Regions from separate parts of the Lysobacter sp. CA196 genome, predicted to be linked through region 2. Evidence: riboswitches for the same ligand, from Rfam matches in the RefSeq annotation. Region 2 holds a riboswitch; each other region holds the start of a gene.
What was found. A riboswitch is a leader RNA that binds a small molecule or an ion and turns the genes downstream of it on or off. The one in region 2 is predicted to bind cobalamin.

Region 1: another riboswitch for cobalamin. It lies ahead of btuB (TonB-dependent vitamin B12 receptor); the one in region 2 lies ahead of ACTOWK_RS18345 (ribonucleoside-diphosphate reductase subunit alpha).
Region 3: another riboswitch for cobalamin. It lies ahead of ACTOWK_RS21420 (CoA-acylating methylmalonate-semialdehyde dehydrogenase); the one in region 2 lies ahead of ACTOWK_RS18345 (ribonucleoside-diphosphate reductase subunit alpha).
Region 4: another riboswitch for cobalamin. It lies ahead of btuB (TonB-dependent vitamin B12 receptor); the one in region 2 lies ahead of ACTOWK_RS18345 (ribonucleoside-diphosphate reductase subunit alpha).

The regions. Positions count from the first base shown of each region.
Region 1 is NZ_JBQJIN010000002.1:191,055-195,105, forward strand. It holds gene ACTOWK_RS03525 (TonB-dependent receptor plug domain-containing protein) at 1-908, opposite strand, end outside; cobalamin riboswitch at 1,242-1,484, shown strand; gene btuB (TonB-dependent vitamin B12 receptor) at 1,622-3,490, shown strand; gene ACTOWK_RS03535 (hypothetical protein) at 3,567-4,051, shown strand, end outside.
Region 2 is NZ_JBQJIN010000024.1:74,741-78,791, reverse strand. It holds gene ACTOWK_RS18350 (DUF2339 domain-containing protein) at 1-899, opposite strand, end outside; cobalamin riboswitch at 1,035-1,257, shown strand; gene ACTOWK_RS18345 (ribonucleoside-diphosphate reductase subunit alpha) at 1,557-4,043, shown strand.
Region 3 is NZ_JBQJIN010000036.1:16,380-20,430, forward strand. It holds gene ACTOWK_RS21410 (Vps62-related protein) at 63-1,010, shown strand; gene ACTOWK_RS21415 (hypothetical protein) at 1,472-1,717, opposite strand; cobalamin riboswitch at 2,270-2,489, shown strand; gene ACTOWK_RS21420 (CoA-acylating methylmalonate-semialdehyde dehydrogenase) at 2,628-4,051, shown strand, end outside.
Region 4 is NZ_JBQJIN010000004.1:58,448-62,498, forward strand. It holds gene ACTOWK_RS05435 (phasin family protein) at 1-377, shown strand, start outside; gene bioD (dethiobiotin synthase) at 541-1,215, opposite strand; gene ACTOWK_RS05445 (GAF domain-containing protein) at 1,343-1,825, shown strand; gene ACTOWK_RS05450 (TfoX/Sxy family protein) at 1,822-2,250, shown strand; cobalamin riboswitch at 2,320-2,564, shown strand; gene btuB (TonB-dependent vitamin B12 receptor) at 2,686-4,051, shown strand, end outside.

The DNA of each region.
Region 1 (4,051 bases), on a different contig from region 2:
CCGTTCGGGTAGATCGCCGGGATGTTGCGCGGGTCGCCGGCGAAGCGGAAATAGCCGTTCGACAGCACGTCGCGTTCGCTGTAGCTGCCGAACGAATAGAAGCTCAGGTAGTCGGTCGGGTTGTATTCGCCGTTGTAGGCGAACGCGCCCTGGTCGATCTCGGGATCGCCGTAGCGCTGCTCGACGCGGCCCTGGAACGGACGCGCGCGGTTGGTCTGGTCCTGGTGCCCGCCCTGCGCGGCCAGGTGCAGCCAGCCGTTTTCGCCGAGCTTGATACCGGTGTCGCCGGACAACTGGTACTGCTTGCCGTCGCCGGCGCTGTACTGGCCGTAGCGCGCGGCGATGCTGCCGCCGGTGCCGCTGCCCTTGAGCACGACGTTGATGACGCCGGCAATGGCGTCGGAGCCGTACTGGGCCGAGGCGCCGTCGCGCAGCACTTCGACGCGTTCGATCGCGGCGATCGGAATGGCGTTGAGGTCGACCGGCGAGGAGCCGCGGCCCTGGCTGCCGTTGAGGTTGATCAGGGCGGTGGTGTGGCGGCGCTTGCCGTTGACCAGCACCAGCACCTGGTCGGGGGCCAGGCCGCGCAGCTGCGCCGGGCGCACCGCGTCGGTGCCGTCGGTGATGGCCGGGCGCGGGAAGTTGAGCGAGGGCAGGGCGCGCGACAGCGCGGTGGCCAGCTCGACCGTGCCGGTGGCTTCCAGGGTTTCCGGGGTAATGATGTCGATCGGCGCGGTGGACTCGGCGACGGTGCGGTCGCTGACGCGGGTGCCGGTGACGATGACCTGGTCCAGGGTCTTGGGATCGCTTTGCGGCGCGTCTTGCGCGTGGACCGGCGCGGCGAGCGCTACCAGGAGGCCGAGGGCCAGAGGGTGACGTGAACCGGCGAAGGTGCGGCGGACGGGCATGACGACTCCTTGGTGGTGATGACAGCGATGTCATTTTGATTTAACACGAACGTAACAACCGGTCAATCAAGCGGCCAAATCTTGCCTAACGCAAGTAGTAGAAAAGTGGTAGTGGCACACTCTTTGCGGAACCCGGGGGTGGATCGGTGCCCGCTGTGCTGGGCCGGAAGGTTCGAATCCCCTCAAGTCGCCATCCGCTTTCCAGCCGTCATCCCCGCCTGCGCGAGGATGACTGGGGGGATCACGTCCCCGTGAGAGGCGCCTGGCCGCGATCCAGCACTTCAAAGCGCGCTTGCGCGAAAATCCGGTGGCATCCCCACGGCGCACCACTGCTAAGATGCACGCGCTCAAGGTGATCGCCGACACATAATCGGCGATTGAAACGGGAATCCGGTCCCCGCTCTGGCGTTCGCCAGGTCGGTCAATCCGGAGCTGCCCCCGCAACGGTAAGCGAGTACACGCACCGCACGAAGCCACTGTGTTCCGACACGGGAAGGCGCGGTACGGGAGACCCGGTCCGATCTCGGACCGACTCCGCTCGCAAGCCCGGAGACCGGCCCGGAGCGCGAACCGACAGGCGGAGGGCCGTGTCTCGGGGCATCGGCGCGCGCGCCGTCTCCGTTCCGCCGTCTCCCTGTCACGACCTGATCTAGACCGCGCGGGTGAGGCGCGGCCATGGAGAGCCGACTGTGACGTTCCGTTTTTCCGAATCCCTGCGCCTTGCGCGCCTTCCTGCGCGCTGCGCTTTCGTGCTCGCCGGCTCCGCATTCGCCGCCTCGGCGCTGGCCGCGCCCGCGGTCGATCTCGACCAGGTCGTGGTCACCGCGAGCCGCACCGCCCAGACCCAGGACGCCACGCTTGCGGCGGTGACGGTGATCGATCGAGCGCAGATCGAGCGCCTGCAGCCGTCGTCGCTGCCGGAGCTGTTGCGCGGCACGCCGGGCGCTTCGCTGGCCAACAACGGCGGCCCGGGCAAGGCGACCTCGCTATTCCTGCGCGGCAGCGAGTCCGACCATGTGCTGGTGCTGATCGACGGGGTCAAGATCGGTTCGGCGACCAGTGGCGGCGCCTCGCTGCAGGACATTCCGGTCGAACAGATCGAACGGGTCGAGATCGTGCGCGGCCCGTTCTCCAGCCTGTACGGCTCCGAGGCCATCGGCGGCGTCATCCAGATCTTCACCCGGCGCCCGCAGGGCGCGTTCGTGCCGAGCTTCAGCGCTTCGATCGGCAGCTATGCCACCCATCGCGGTACTGCCGGCGTGGCCGGCAAGAGCGAGCGCGGCTGGTATTCGATCAACGCCGCCCACGAAGACACCGACGGCATCAACGCCTGCCGCGGCAAGCCTTCGCCGGGCGGCGCCGGCTGTTTCACCAACTCGCCGGACCGCGACGGTTATCGCAGCGATTCGCTGACCTTGCAGGGCGGTTACCGCTTCAACGAGCAGTGGGACGCCGAAGCGCGTCTGTTCCGCGCCGAAAACCACAATCAGTACGACGGCAGCCAGAACAACGAGGCCGACGGCGTGCAGCAGGTCGCCGGCGCCAAGCTGCGCTACCGGCCCAGCGATCGCGTCAGCCTCAGCGCCAGCGCCGGCCGCAGCGAAGACCTCAGCGACACCTACAAGAACGGCAAGTACTCCAGCACCTTCGAAACCCGCCGCCAGCTCGGCTCGGTGCAGGGCGACATCGGCCTCGGCAGCGGCCTGCTCACCCTCGGTTTCGACTGGCAGCGCGACCGCATCGACAGCAACACCCGCTATGCCCGCGACGCTCGCATCCTGCGCGGCGCCTTCGGCCAGTGGCAGCAGAGTTTCGGCGCGCATGCGTTGCAGGCCAGCCTGCGCCGCGACGACGACAGCCAGTTCGGCGGCGAGACCACCGGCAGCCTGTTGTGGGGCTGGAACCTCAGCGAGGCGCTGCGTCTGACCGCGAGCTACGGCACCGCGTTCAAGGCGCCGACCTTCAACGAGCTGTACTACCCAGGCTACGGCAATGCCGCGCTGGCGCCGGAAACCTCGCGTAGCGTCGAGATCGGTCTGCGCGGCACCCACGGCGAGCGCCGCCAGCACGTGTGGTCGCTCAACGCCTACGAGAGCGACATCGACGACCTGATCGCGTTCGATGCATCGATCGGCCTGCCCGGCAACGTCGACCGTGCGCGCATCCGCGGCCTGGAAGCGGTGTTCGACACGCGCCTGGCCGACTGGGACTTGCGCGCCAGCGCGACCTGGCTGGACCCGCGCAACGACAGCCGCAGCGCCAGCCGCGACAAGCTGCTGCCGCGGCGCGCGCGGCAGAGCGCGCGCATCGACGCCGACCGCCGTTTCGCGGTCGCCAACGGTGCCTGGTCGTTCGGCGCCAGCGTCTACGCCGCGGGCGATCGCTATGATGACCTGGCCAATACGCGTCGCCTCGCCGGCTATGCGCTCACCGATCTGCGCCTGGGCTATGTGTTCAATGAAGCCTGGAGCGTGCAGCTGGCGGCGAACAACGTGTTCGATCGCCGTTACGAAACCGCCGCGTTCTACAACCAGCCCGGCCGCAACTATCTGTTGACCTTGCGTTACCGGCCTTCCCGCTGACGGATCAGCACCTCGGCCCGCGCCCGCGGGCTTTGCCGGCAACCACCGTGTTGCCGGCGCCTATCGAGAGTCGCCGATGAAAAACTTGCCCGGTCCCATTCAATTAAGCCTGTCGTGTCTGTTGTTGATGGTGATGATCGCCACGCGCTTTCATCACTTCGGCGATCTGCTGCATCTGCCCGACGCCTCGATGGCGGTGTTCTTCCTCGGCGGTCTGTATCTGCGCCGGCACCTGGGCTTCGTCGGTTTCCTGCTCGCCGCGGTCGGCATCGACTACTTCGCGATCACCGGGCGCGGCCTGGATTTCTTCGCGCATTACTGTGTAACGCCGTCGTATGCGTTCCTGCTGCTGGCCTATGCCGTGCTCTGGTACGCCGGGCGCTGGTATGCGCCGCGCATGCCGGCCGGCTGGCGCGGCTTCGCGCGGGTCTTCGGCGTGGCCTTGGTCGCCGCCAGCCTGTCGTTTTTGATTTCCAACGGCGCCTTCTACTGGTTCGGCGGCCGTTACGCGGAGCCGAACGTCGCCGAATACCTGAGCCGAGTCTGGCGCTGGGGCCCGCT
Region 2 (4,051 bases):
TAGTAACCGAACAGGGCGACGTGGTTGCCGGAACCGGTCGACAGCCAGATCGGCGCGAGGAAACCGGCGAGGATCGCGAACACCGCCAACGCCATCGCGTTCTGCCTCACCGCCAGTACGCCGGCCCCGGCCACCAGCACCACGCTGATCGCGAACGCCGCGCCGGCCGGTATCAGCTGGTACAGCTTGAAAGCGGCGAACACCACCAACAGCAGCACGCCGATCGCGCCGCCCTGCAGGCTCAGGGCGAAACTGCGCTTGCGTTCGCGCTGGCGCCAACCGAACACCAGCCCCGCCATCGCCGCGAGGGCGACGCCGGCCAGGCGCAGCTCGATCGGCAAATGCAGCCAGCCTTGGTCGGTGGCGTACTTCAACAGCGCGGCGACGCCGGCGAACAACACCAGCATGCCGACCTTGACCGGCACATTACCCTCGGTGAACCAACGCCGCAGCCAACGCGCGGCGACGGTGAATACGTCCGGCGGCGGCGGTGCGGCAGGCGCGCGCCAGGCCGCAGGCGCGGCGCGCGCAGCGGCCGGGCGGGCGGCGACGTCCTGCGGTATCGGCGGCGGCACGCTCGCGGCCGGCGACGGCGTGGGCGCCGAGACCGGGGCAACGGGTTTGGCTGGAACGACCGCAGGAGGAACAACCGTGCTGACAGGCGGCGGACGAACCGGCGGCGCTGTCGGCGGCGGCGCTTCGCGCGCGATCCGCTCGGCCAGGGTTTCGTCCCCGCGCTGGCCGGACCTGGCCGCGCTCAGCGACTCGGCTTGCTGCGCCACGCGACGCTCGAGTTCGGACACGCGCGATTTCAGTCCGGCGACTTGCATCAGCGCCACCACCAGCAGGACCGGCACCAGCAACAACCCCAGTGCCACTAAAACGATCAGTGCTTCCATCACCCGTCCCTGTTCCGTGCATCGTGCGCTTGGTCACGAACGTTACACCAAGCCGCAAGCCTTGAAGGACAAGGCTTCACGCATTCTATACACAGCTTGTTCACCACATATCGCGTTGACGGAATCGATAAACCACACTATGTTGTGCCCGTCGGTGCCGATCGCGAGATTGGCTCAATAGGGAAGCCGGTAAGGACGCAGCCAGCGCGACGTCCAAAGCCGGCGCTGCCCCGCAGCGGTATGGGAAACGAACGCTACCAAGCACTGGACGCGCCTCGCGCCTGGGAAGCGGTAGCCAGTAGGAGACGCGAGTCGTCGTGTCCCGAGCCCGAAGACCTGCCGACAGCCGCGCGTTGCACACCGCGCGGTACCGGCCCAGGAGTCTTCGGGGGAAGACGGCCGGTGTCGCAGCACGATGGCTTCGCTGTCGTGCTCGTTCCGTTGCGGCGCCGCCACGCGCGCCGACGCGGGATGCGCCCGTCTCGGGCCGCGCGACACCTCGCCTGCAAGCCCCCGAGTTCCGCGCCCGCGGGGGCACGGCCGTGCCATCGACGACGCCGCTGCGCGGCCGGTCGCCGATGGCGCGTCCGCGTTCTCCGCGCGTCGCCCTTCGCGGGAAGGTCGGCGACCCGTGCACCCACGCCCCGGAGTTACGCCATGACCACGCTCGCACCCGAATCGTCCGCCGCCTCCCCCGCCGCCGACACCGCCGCCAAACCCGCCCGCGACCCGCAAGCCGACACCGGTTTCGCGCTGACCCCGCCCGCGGCCAACCTGACCATGAGCGTGACCAAGCGCAACGGCCGCCGCGAGCCGGTCGACCTGAACAAGATCGTGCGCGCGGTGACCCGCAGCGGCGAAAACCTGTACGCCGTCGACCCGATGCGCGTGGCCACCCGCACCATCTCCGGCCTGTACGACGGCGCGACCACGCGCGAACTCGACGAGCTGTCGATCCGCACCGCCGCCCTGCTGACCGCCGAAGAACCCGAATACGGCCGTCTCGCCGCGCGCCTGCTCGCCGGCGTGATCGAGAAGGAAGTCGCCGGCATCGAGATCCATGCGTTCTCGCAGTCGGTCCAGCGCGGCTTCGACCTGGGCCTGATCAACCAGCGCCTGCTCGACTTCGTCCAGGCCAATGCGCGCAAGCTCAACGACGCGATCGACCGCAACCTCGACGCCAAGTTCGATTACTTCGGCCTGCGCACCCTGTACGACCGCTACCTGCTGCGCCATCCGACCGCGCGCACCGTCATCGAGACCCCGCAGCAGTTCTTCCTGCGCATCGCCTGCGCGCTCAGCGAAGACGTCGGCGACGCGCTCGCCCTGTACCGGCGCATGGCCCAGCTCGACTACATCCCGAGCTCGCCGACCCTGTTCAACGCCGGCACCACCCACGAGCAGCTGTCGAGCTGCTTCCTGCTCGACTCGCCCGACGACTCGCTGGAAGCGATCTACAAGCGCTACATGGACGTGGCCAAGCTCAGCAAGTTCAGCGGCGGCATCGGCCTGAGCTATACCCGCATCCGTTCGCGCGGCTCGCTGATCCGTTCCACCAACGGCCTCAGCAATGGCATCGTGCCCTGGCTGAAGACCCTCGACGCCTCGGTCGCCGCGGTCAACCAGGGCGGCAAGCGCAAGGGCGCGGCCTGCGTCTACCTGGAGCCGTGGCACGCCGACATCGAGGAATTCCTCGAACTGCGCGACAACACCGGCGACGAAGCGCGCCGCACCCACAACCTCAACCTGGCCAACTGGATTCCCGACGAATTCATGCGCCGGGTCGAGGCCGACGCCGACTGGTCGCTGTTCGACCCGTCCAAGGTGCCGCAGCTGACCGACCTGTGGGGCGAAGCCTTCGACCGCGCCTACCACGCCGCCGAAGCGGCCGGCCTGGCGACCAAGAAGGTCAAGGCGCGCGACATCTACGGGCGGATGATGCGCACCCTGGCGCAGACCGGCAACGGCTGGATGAACTTCAAGGACAAGTCCAACCGCGCCTCCAACCAGACCCTGCGCGACGGCAACGTCATCCACTTGTCGAACCTGTGCACCGAGATCCTCGAGGTCACCTCGCAGGACGAGACCGCGGTCTGCAACCTCGGCTCGATCAACCTCTCGCACCACGTCGAGATGTACGACGATCCCAGCTCTAATAAGGGCGTGGGCGCGTTCGATTTCGACAAGCTCGCCGAGACTGTGCGCTTGGCCGTGCGCCAGCTCGACCGCGTCATCGACCTGAACTTCTATCCGATCGAGACCGCGCGCCGCGCCAACCTCAAGTGGCGCCCGGTCGGCCTGGGCTCGATGGGCCTGCAGGACGTGTTCTTCAAGCTGCGCCTGCCGTTCGATTCGGAGCCGGCGCGCAAGCTCGCCCAGGAGATCGCCGAGGCGATCTACTTCCACGCTCTGTCGGCGTCGAACGAGCTGGCGATGGAACACGGCAAGCACCCGTCCTTCGCCGATACCCGCGCATCGATCGGCGAACTGCAGTTCGAGGCCTGGGGCGTCACCCCTTCGCAGCCCGAACGCTGGGACGCGCTGCGCAAGCGCATCGCCGAACACGGCCTGCGCAACTCGCTGCTGATCGCGATCGCGCCGACCGCGACCATCGCCTCGATCGCCGGCTGCTACGAGTGCATCGAGCCGCAGGTGTCGAACCTGTTCAAGCGCGAGACCCTGTCGGGCGACTTCCTGGTCGTCAACAAGTACCTGGTCGAAGAGCTCAAGAAGCTCGGCCTGTGGACCGCGGAGATGCGCGACCGGATCAAGATGGCCGAAGGTTCGATCCAGTCGGTGAACGAAGTGCCGGATGCGCTGCGCCAGGTCTATCGCACTGCGTGGGAGCTGCCGATGCGCTCGCTGATCGACATGGCCGCCGAGCGCGGCGCGTACATCGACCAGAGCCAGTCGCTCAATCTGTTCATCGAGAGCCCGAACATCGGCCAGCTCAGCTCGATGTACATGTACGCCTGGAAGAAGGGCCTGAAGACGACGTACTACTTGCGTTCGCGCCCGGCCACCAAGATCGCCAAGACCACGGTCAGCGCGCCGGCGGTCAGTGCACCGAAGCCGGAATACACCACAGACGAGGCGATCGCCTGTTCGCTGGAGAACCCGGAATCTTGCGAGGCTTGCCAGTAATCCTCCGA
Region 3 (4,051 bases), on a different contig from region 2:
ATGCTGCCGCCGGAACGGCCTCACTACACTGCCGTGGCGACCTCCCGCCCTGGAGCAGTGCCATGTATCCCTCCGATATTTCCGGCCCCTCCCGTCAATGCCTGCCGCCGATCGACCCGGTCGTGCCGGCGCCGCTGACCCCGGTGCAGCAGCAGGAGCTCGCCCAGCGCTATGCCCCGATCCTCTACTTCCATCCCCAGGAAGAAAATTTCCTGCAGGACCCGAACACGTATATCGAGCAATCGACCCTGCGGCAGGAACGCGACTTCTGGGGCGACAAGGAACTGCACGGGCTCGGCGAGGTGCCGGCGGACGAACTGGCGCAGATCGGCCCCGACAACAAGAGCGCCGACAGCCAGTTGTTCCTCGATCACCAGAACGAGGAACTCGGCGACGGCGTTCGCGACGGCGACCTCGGCAACAGCAAGAATCTCTACGAATACGACCCCGAAACCAACACCATCACCTACCACCTGTTCTATTCCTACAACGACGGCCCGCCCGGCCTCGGCGACGTGCAGAACCACGAAGGCGACTGGGAAAAGATCACCGTGCAGCTCGACGACCAGTACCAGCCGACCGCGGTGCGCTACAGCGCCCATGGCGGCTTGAACGCCGAGCGCTCCTGGGCCGACACGCCGAAGGAAGACGGCCGCCCGGTGTCCTACGTCGGCCAGGGCTCGCATGCGAACTTCCCCGAGACCGGCTCCTGGAAATCCAAGGCGCCCGGCATCAACGATTCCGCCGAGACCGGCGGCGTGCGCTTCGACCTGGCCGGCCAGCCGGCCATCGATGTGACCACGCAGGAGTGGTATGGCGGCCACGTGCTGTGGGGCGAACGCGGCAGCGGCCAGGAATTCGGTATCGGCGAGACCACCGGCCCGACCGGACCGTCGGCCGACAAGGGACCGATCGTCGCCGGCGACGCCGACCCGTCGCTGCAGCCGATCGACGAGAAACCGGGTTTCCCCTTCTACGGTCCGTATCCGCCGTTCTTCTTCCCGCGCTGAGCGCGGGGGCGGAGGCATGCCCCCCTTTGTAGGAGCGACGCAAGTCGCGACCGCGGGATGCGCAGATGCGACAGCGCCGACGCCATCCATCGAAGTGGCGTCCTTTCGCGGGGTAGGAGCGACGCAAGTCGCGACCGCGTCGCAATGGCCTCGCGGCGCCTCTCTCAAGCAAGATCAAACGCGAAGAGCTTCCGCCACTAAAGTGGCGGAAGCTTTTGGCGTTTGATCTTGATCTTGATCTTGCGTGAGCGATACGCCGCAAGATCGAAAGAACGCGGTCGCGGCTTGCGCCGCTCCTACCCCCGCGAAAGGACACCGCTTCGATGGGCGACATCGGCGTTGTCGCCGCAGCGCGTCCCGCGGTCGCGACTCACGCCGCTCCTACAGACAGGCCCTGCAGGCGTCAGGACATTACAGTGCTGCGCACCGTCGCTCAGCCCGATCCTTGTCCCCATCACTCCTCAGCGGCGTATCTCGAACCCCGGGTTCTCATTGAGCGACCCATCCGCCTCCAACACCGCATAACGCTCGCCATCGGGATGGAACACCACCGGGATCGGTTCCCGGAACAGCGGCCGGCGCACGAAGCGCAGCTCCCAACGGAAATGTTCCAGAGTCGTCAACGCGTCCCGTTGCTCCGGGGTCAGCCCGGCGCGCAGCGCCACCGTGCTGGTCTGCCCGGTTCCGCGTCGTTCGCGATCGACCATCGGGTACTGCTCCTCGGAGATAGGTATTGCGCTTACGCCATGATCTTGCAATGACCTGAGAATGTCACCCCGGTCGCAGTCCCGCGCCGGATTCATGCAGGTCCAGTCCCAACCTCAGCCGACGCCAGCCGAGCGAACGCCGCCGATGCTCCCCATCGCGGTCCCGCGCGCCTGTCGAATTTGCCCCTGCTGCAGCCATCCCCGCCGCACCAGCCATTTCGCCTGCATCGCTGCACGGAATATCCGCCGCCCATCACAGTATCGATCGACGCTCGACGTTTCGTGTCCGACCGAGCACAGGCGGCGGCTTGCGAGATGGCGATACGCAGCTCGGTCGATGCGCGAAGCATGGTCAACTGCGCCGATCGGCGCAGTCCGGCGATAAACGCATCGCCCCGCATTCCATTCGCCGCGGTGCGGTGCGATGCACGACGCGTGGCAGAGCACGCCGACGACAAGATGAATGCGGCACCGGACGAATTCGACGAGGTCATCGTGCGAGCGAGCGCGCAGCTTTGCGCAGCGCAGCTTGTCCGCATGCGATCCGGCGCCTACACTCCGCCGGCCACAGGTGTCCTGCCGCCGTACCGGCGAGCAGGGTGAAACGGGAAGCCGGTGCGAGTCGACAGACTCCATTCCGGCGCTGCCCCCGCAACGGTAGGCGAGAACACCCGACTCAATACCACTGCGATTTCGCGGGAAGGTGTCGGGGTGATGCGGATCGAGCGCATCGCTCGCAAGCCCGGAGACCGGCCAGTGGCGGGCATCGCATGCGATGCCGTCCTCGGGTGTTGCGGTGGGCAACCGGACGGGCTGGCTCGACGCGATGTCCGTTGCGTGGAACCGACTTGTCTTGCTCCGCAATCCCCGTCACGCGGGTGAGCGACACGGAGCTGAAACAATGAACGATATGAATCGCGTCGCGACCGAAGTCGCGACGGTCAAGTTGCTGATCGACGGCGCGTTCGTCGAATCCCGGTCCGAACAATGGCGCGACGTGGTCAATCCGGCCACGCAGACGGTGCTGGCGCGCGTGCCGTTCGCGACCGCGGACGAAGTCGACGCTGCGGTGCGTTCGGCGCAGCAGGCCTTCAAAAGCTGGCGCAAGACCCCGATCGGCGCACGCGCACGCATCTTCCTCAAGTACCAGCAGCTGATCCGCGAGCACATGGGCGAGCTCGCTGCCATCCTCACCGCCGAACAGGGCAAGACCCTGGCCGATGCCGAGGGCGACGTGTTCCGCGGCCTGGAAGTGGTCGAGCACGCCGCTGCGATCGGCAACCTGCAACTCGGCGAGCTGGCCAACAACGTCGCCAACGGCGTCGACACCTACACCTTGCTGCAACCGCTCGGCGTCTGCGCCGGCATCACCCCGTTCAACTTCCCCGCGATGATTCCGTTGTGGATGTTCCCGATGGCCATCGCCACCGGCAACACCTTCGTGCTCAAGCCGTCGGAACAAGACCCGCTGGTGACCATGCGCCTGGTCGAACTGGCGCTGCAGGCCGGCGTACCGAGGGGCGTGCTGAATGTCGTGCACGGCGGCGAAGACGTGGTCAATGCGATCTGCGACCACCCCGACATCAAGGCGGTGTCGTTCGTCGGTTCGACCCAGGTCGGCACCCATGTCTACAACCGCGCTTCGCTGGCGGGCAAGCGCGTGCAGTGCATGATGGGCGCGAAGAATCACGCGGTGGTGCTGCCCGACGCCAACAAGGAGCAAACCCTCAATGCGCTCGCCGGCGCTTCCTTCGGCGCGGCTGGGCAACGCTGCATGGCCGCCTCGACCGCCGTGTTGGTCGGCGAAGCCCAGGCCTGGATTCCCGAGCTGGTCGCCAAGGCGCGCACGCTGAAGGTCAATGCCGGCACCGAACCCGGCACCGATGTCGGCCCGGTGATTTCCTGCGCCGCGCGCGAACGCGTCGAAAGCCTGATCGCGTCCGGTGTCGAGCAAGGCGCGAGGCTCGAACTCGACGGCCGCAATCCGTCGGTGCCGGGTTACGAGCGCGGCAATTTCGTCGGCCCGACCATCTTCTCCGGGGTCAAGCCCGGCATGCGCATCTACGACGAGGAAATCTTCGGCCCGGTGCTGATCGTGCTGGCCGTCGACACGCTCGACGCCGCGATCGAGTTGATCAACGCCAATCCGAACGGCAACGGCACCGCGATCTTCACCCAGTCCGGCGCCGCCGCGCGCCGCTTCCAGGAAGAGATCGACGTCGGCCAGGTCGGCATCAACGTGCCGATCCCGGTGCCGGTGCCGCTGTTCTCGTTCACCGGCTCGCGCGCCTCCAAGCTCGGCGACCTCGGCCCTTACGGCAAGCAAGTGGTGAT
Region 4 (4,051 bases), on a different contig from region 2:
AGTTCGCGGACACGGCCGCTCAGGTCAACCGTCTGGCCCTCGACAACGCCGAGGCCGTGTTCGGCCTGCAGGTCGCCGCCATCGAAGACCGCGTCAACGCCACTTTCGCTTTCTTCGGTGAAGCCGCCGAAGCCCGCGACCTGGAAGCCTTCAAGACCCTGTGGCCGAAGGGCGCGCAGATCGCTCGCGAAAACCTCGAGCGCGCTGTCAGCACCGGCCAGGAAGCTTTCGGCCGCACCGTGAAGACCAACGAAGCGATCGCCGAGCTGGCCAAGTCGCAGATCGAAACCGCTGCCAAGGCCACCCAGGCCAACGTCGAGAAGGCCGCCAAGGCCGCGGCGAAGGCGACGGCTCCGACTGCCGCCGCGACCAAGTAAGCGCACCGTCTCTCTCTCCGGCCGTCATGGCGGATGCGAAAAACCCGGCAGCTTCGGCTGCCGGGTTTTTTGTTGGCCGCGATTTTGTTGCCCGCGATTCGGCCTCGCTAATCGCCATCGGCCTGCGACAGGCCGCCAACCACGCCGCAAACGCATCGCCGCGCTAGAACAGCGGCTGCAAGCGCGCGGCCAGGGCCTGCGGATCGGGCGAGGCGACGTACGGCAAACGCCCCCAGCACGGCACCGGCAGACGCCGGCGCAGGATCTCGAAGTTGTCGTCGGCGCGCGCCATGTGCGGATCGATGTCGTTGGCGATCCAGCCGACCAGGCGGGCGCCGTCGGTCTGGATCGCGCGCGCGCTCAGCCGCGCATGGTTGATCGCGCCCAGGCGCAGGCCGACCACCAGCACCACCGGCAGGTCCAGCGCGCGCACCAGGTCGATCTGGTCGAGCGTGGCGCTGATCGGCGCGGCCCAACCGCCGACGCCTTCGACCACCACCGTGTCCGACTGCGCCGACAAGCGCGCATGCGCGGCGAGGATCGTCGCCAATGCGATCTCGACACCGGCCTGCGCGGCCGCGAGTTCCGGCGCCAACGGCAGCGGCAAGGCATAGGGATTGACGTCGTCGTAGCGCGGCGTCGGCGCACTCGCCGCCTGCAACAGCAAGGCGTCCTCGTTGCGCCAACCCTCGGGCGTACGTTCGCAACCGCTCGCCACCGGCTTCATGCCGACCGCGCGCAGGCCGTGCGCGCGCAAGGCGTGCAGCAAGCTAGCGCTGGCCACCGACTTGCCGATGCCGGTGTCGGTGCCGGTGACGAACACGCCGCGCGGAAACACCGCGGATGCGTCCGTTGGTCGGGAGGCGGCCTCCACCGGGGGCTGGGTGTGACTCATCTCGCGCTTTTCCCTGGGGCCTGGAGTCCGCCATGGTAGTGGCGACGGACGCCGCTGTTACACTCCGATGATGTTCACAACCTCCGCACTATCGGGCGGCAAGCCCGAGCAATACGCGCAACTGGTCGCCCAGGCGCGCGGTTTGCTCGACGGCGAACGCGACCGCATCGCCAACGCCGCCAACCTGTCGGCACTGGTCAACCATGCGCTGCCGGAACTCAACTGGGTCGGCTTCTATTTCTACGACGGCGAAGAACTCGTGGTCGGCCCGTTCCAGGGTCTGCCCGCCTGCGTGCGCATTCCGCTCGACAAGGGCGTGTGCGGCGCGGCCGCCTCGACCCGCCAGACCCAACGCGTCGCCGACGTGCACGCCTTCCCCGGCCACATCGCCTGCGATGCCGCCTCGCGTTCGGAAGTGGTGGTGCCGCTGGTCCATGGCGACGCCCTGATCGGCGTGTTCGACCTCGACAGCCCGGTCCCGGACCGTTTCGATGCCGACGACCAGGCCGGCCTGGAAGCGCTGGCGCGTGTGTACGTGGAGACGCTGGCATGACCGCGACGAAGATGCGCAACATCGGTCCCAAGAGCTCGGCCTGGCTGCGCCAGGTCGGCCTGCGTACGCACGAGGACATCTCGGCGATCGGCACGGTCGAAGCCTTCATGCGCGTCAAGCGCGCCGGCTTCAAGCCGACCCTCAACCTGCTGTACGCGATCGAAGGCGCGCTGCTGGACTGCCATTGGCAGGAGATCAGCGACGAACGCCGGCAAGAGCTGATCCAGGCCGCCGAGGCCGCGACCGCCCTGCTGCCGCCGCCGCGCAACAAACCGGCCGCCGCGCCGGTGCACACCACCATGCACGCCGAAGAACGCCACGACCCGTTCGAGCCAAGCAGCCACGACGGCGGCGGCCAGGACGACGACGGCGCGGCCGACCACGACCGTCCCGGCGGCCGCGACGAGGAAGACGGGCGCGACTGAGCCCGTCGGCGCCGTCCCCAGGCTCCCTGCCCCTACCGGTGTTTTGGCCCCGGGCGCCGGCTTCGCGTAGACTGCGCACCGCTTCGAGGTGACCCGGCGGCTTTCTCCATCGCCGGGTTGAAACGGGAAGCCGGTGACGCGCCCTCTCCTGCGGGAGGATCGGCGCCAGTCCGGCACTGCCCCCGCAACGGTAAGCAAGTCAGATCGCGGCAACCGCCACTGTGCTCGGCACGGGAAGGCGCCGCGACCGGCAGCCCGACCCCGTCGGCGCTGCGCTTGCGAGTCCGGAGACCGGCCTTGAGGCGCCACAGGTTGCGATGCGGAGGGCGTCGCGGCGGCTGCTATCCGGCTGTCTCCACGGCCCGCTGCCTCCTCGCAACCGTCTTCCGCCGTCGTCGTCGCGCGCCCCCGGGCGTGCGCGCTGGAGCTGTCCCCATGTCCGTCCCCAACACGCACGCCACGCGCGCACTGAACCTGTCGCTCGCCATCGCCTGTGCGCTCGCGCTGCCCACCGCCGCCATCGCCGCTCCGGCCGGCGAGGCCACCGACCTCGACGAGGTGGTGGTCACCGCCAACCGCACCGCGGTCAGCGTCAACGACACCCTGACCCCGGTCGACGTGCTCGACCGCGAGACCATCGAGCGCAGCCAGGCACGCGACCTCAACGACCTGCTGCGCGGCCGCGCCGGCATCACCATTTCGAACCAGGGCGGCGCCGGCAAGCTCACCACCCTGTTCCTGCGCGGCAGCGAGTCCGACCACGTACTGGTGCTGGTCGACGGCATCCGCGTCGGCTCGCCGACCTCGGGCCTGGCCGCGCTGCAGGACTTGCCGCTGGAACTGATCGACCGCATCGAAATCGTGCGCGGCCCGCGCTCGAGCCTGTACGGCGCCGACGCCATCGGCGGCGTGATCCAGGTGTTCACCCGCCGCGAGAAGCAGGGCTTCGCGCCGCGCATGCATTTCGGCGGCGGCAGCAACGACAGCCTCGAATTCGGCACCGGTTTCGGCGGCCGCAACGACCGCGGCTGGTTCGGCGCCGACTACAGCTTCCGCAAGACCCAGGGCATTAATGCCTGCCGCGGCGCCGGTTTCCCGATCTTCGCCGGCTGCTTCACCGACGAGCCCGATCGCGACGGTTACGAAAACCACGCCCTGTCGCTGCGCGGCGGCCTCGAGTTCAACGAGCAGTGGAGCATCGAAGGCCAGGCGCTGCGCGCCGAAGGCGAGAACGATTACGACGGCAGCTTCGTCAACCGCTCCGAGACCGTGCAGCAGGTGATCGGCGGCAAGCTGCAGTGGCGTCCGTCGGAGACGATTCACCTGCAGTTGCTGGCCGGCCGCAACGTCGACAGCTCGGATAATTTCCTCGGCGAAGTGCCGATGGGGTTTTTTAAAACCGATCGTGATAGCGCCACGCTTCAAGCGGATTTCACCGTGGCCGAAGATCAACTTCTTACGGTTGGTTTTGATTGGCTGCGCGACCGGGTCGACAGCGACACCGTGTACGACGAAAGCGAGCGCGACAACAAGGCCGGCTTCGTCCAGTACCAGGGCCGCTTCGGCGCGCAGTCGTTCGAGGCCAGCGTGCGCCGCGACGACAACGAGCAGTTCGGCGGCCACACCACCGGCGGCGCGGCCTGGGGCCTGAACTTCGCCGAGCGCTGGCGCGTCACCGTCGGCTACGGCACCGCGTTCAAGGCGCCGACCTTCAACGAGCTGTACTACCCATTCTTCGGCAACGCGACCCTGCGCCCGGAAGAGTCCAAGACCTGGGAACTCGGCCTGGCCTATCGCGGCG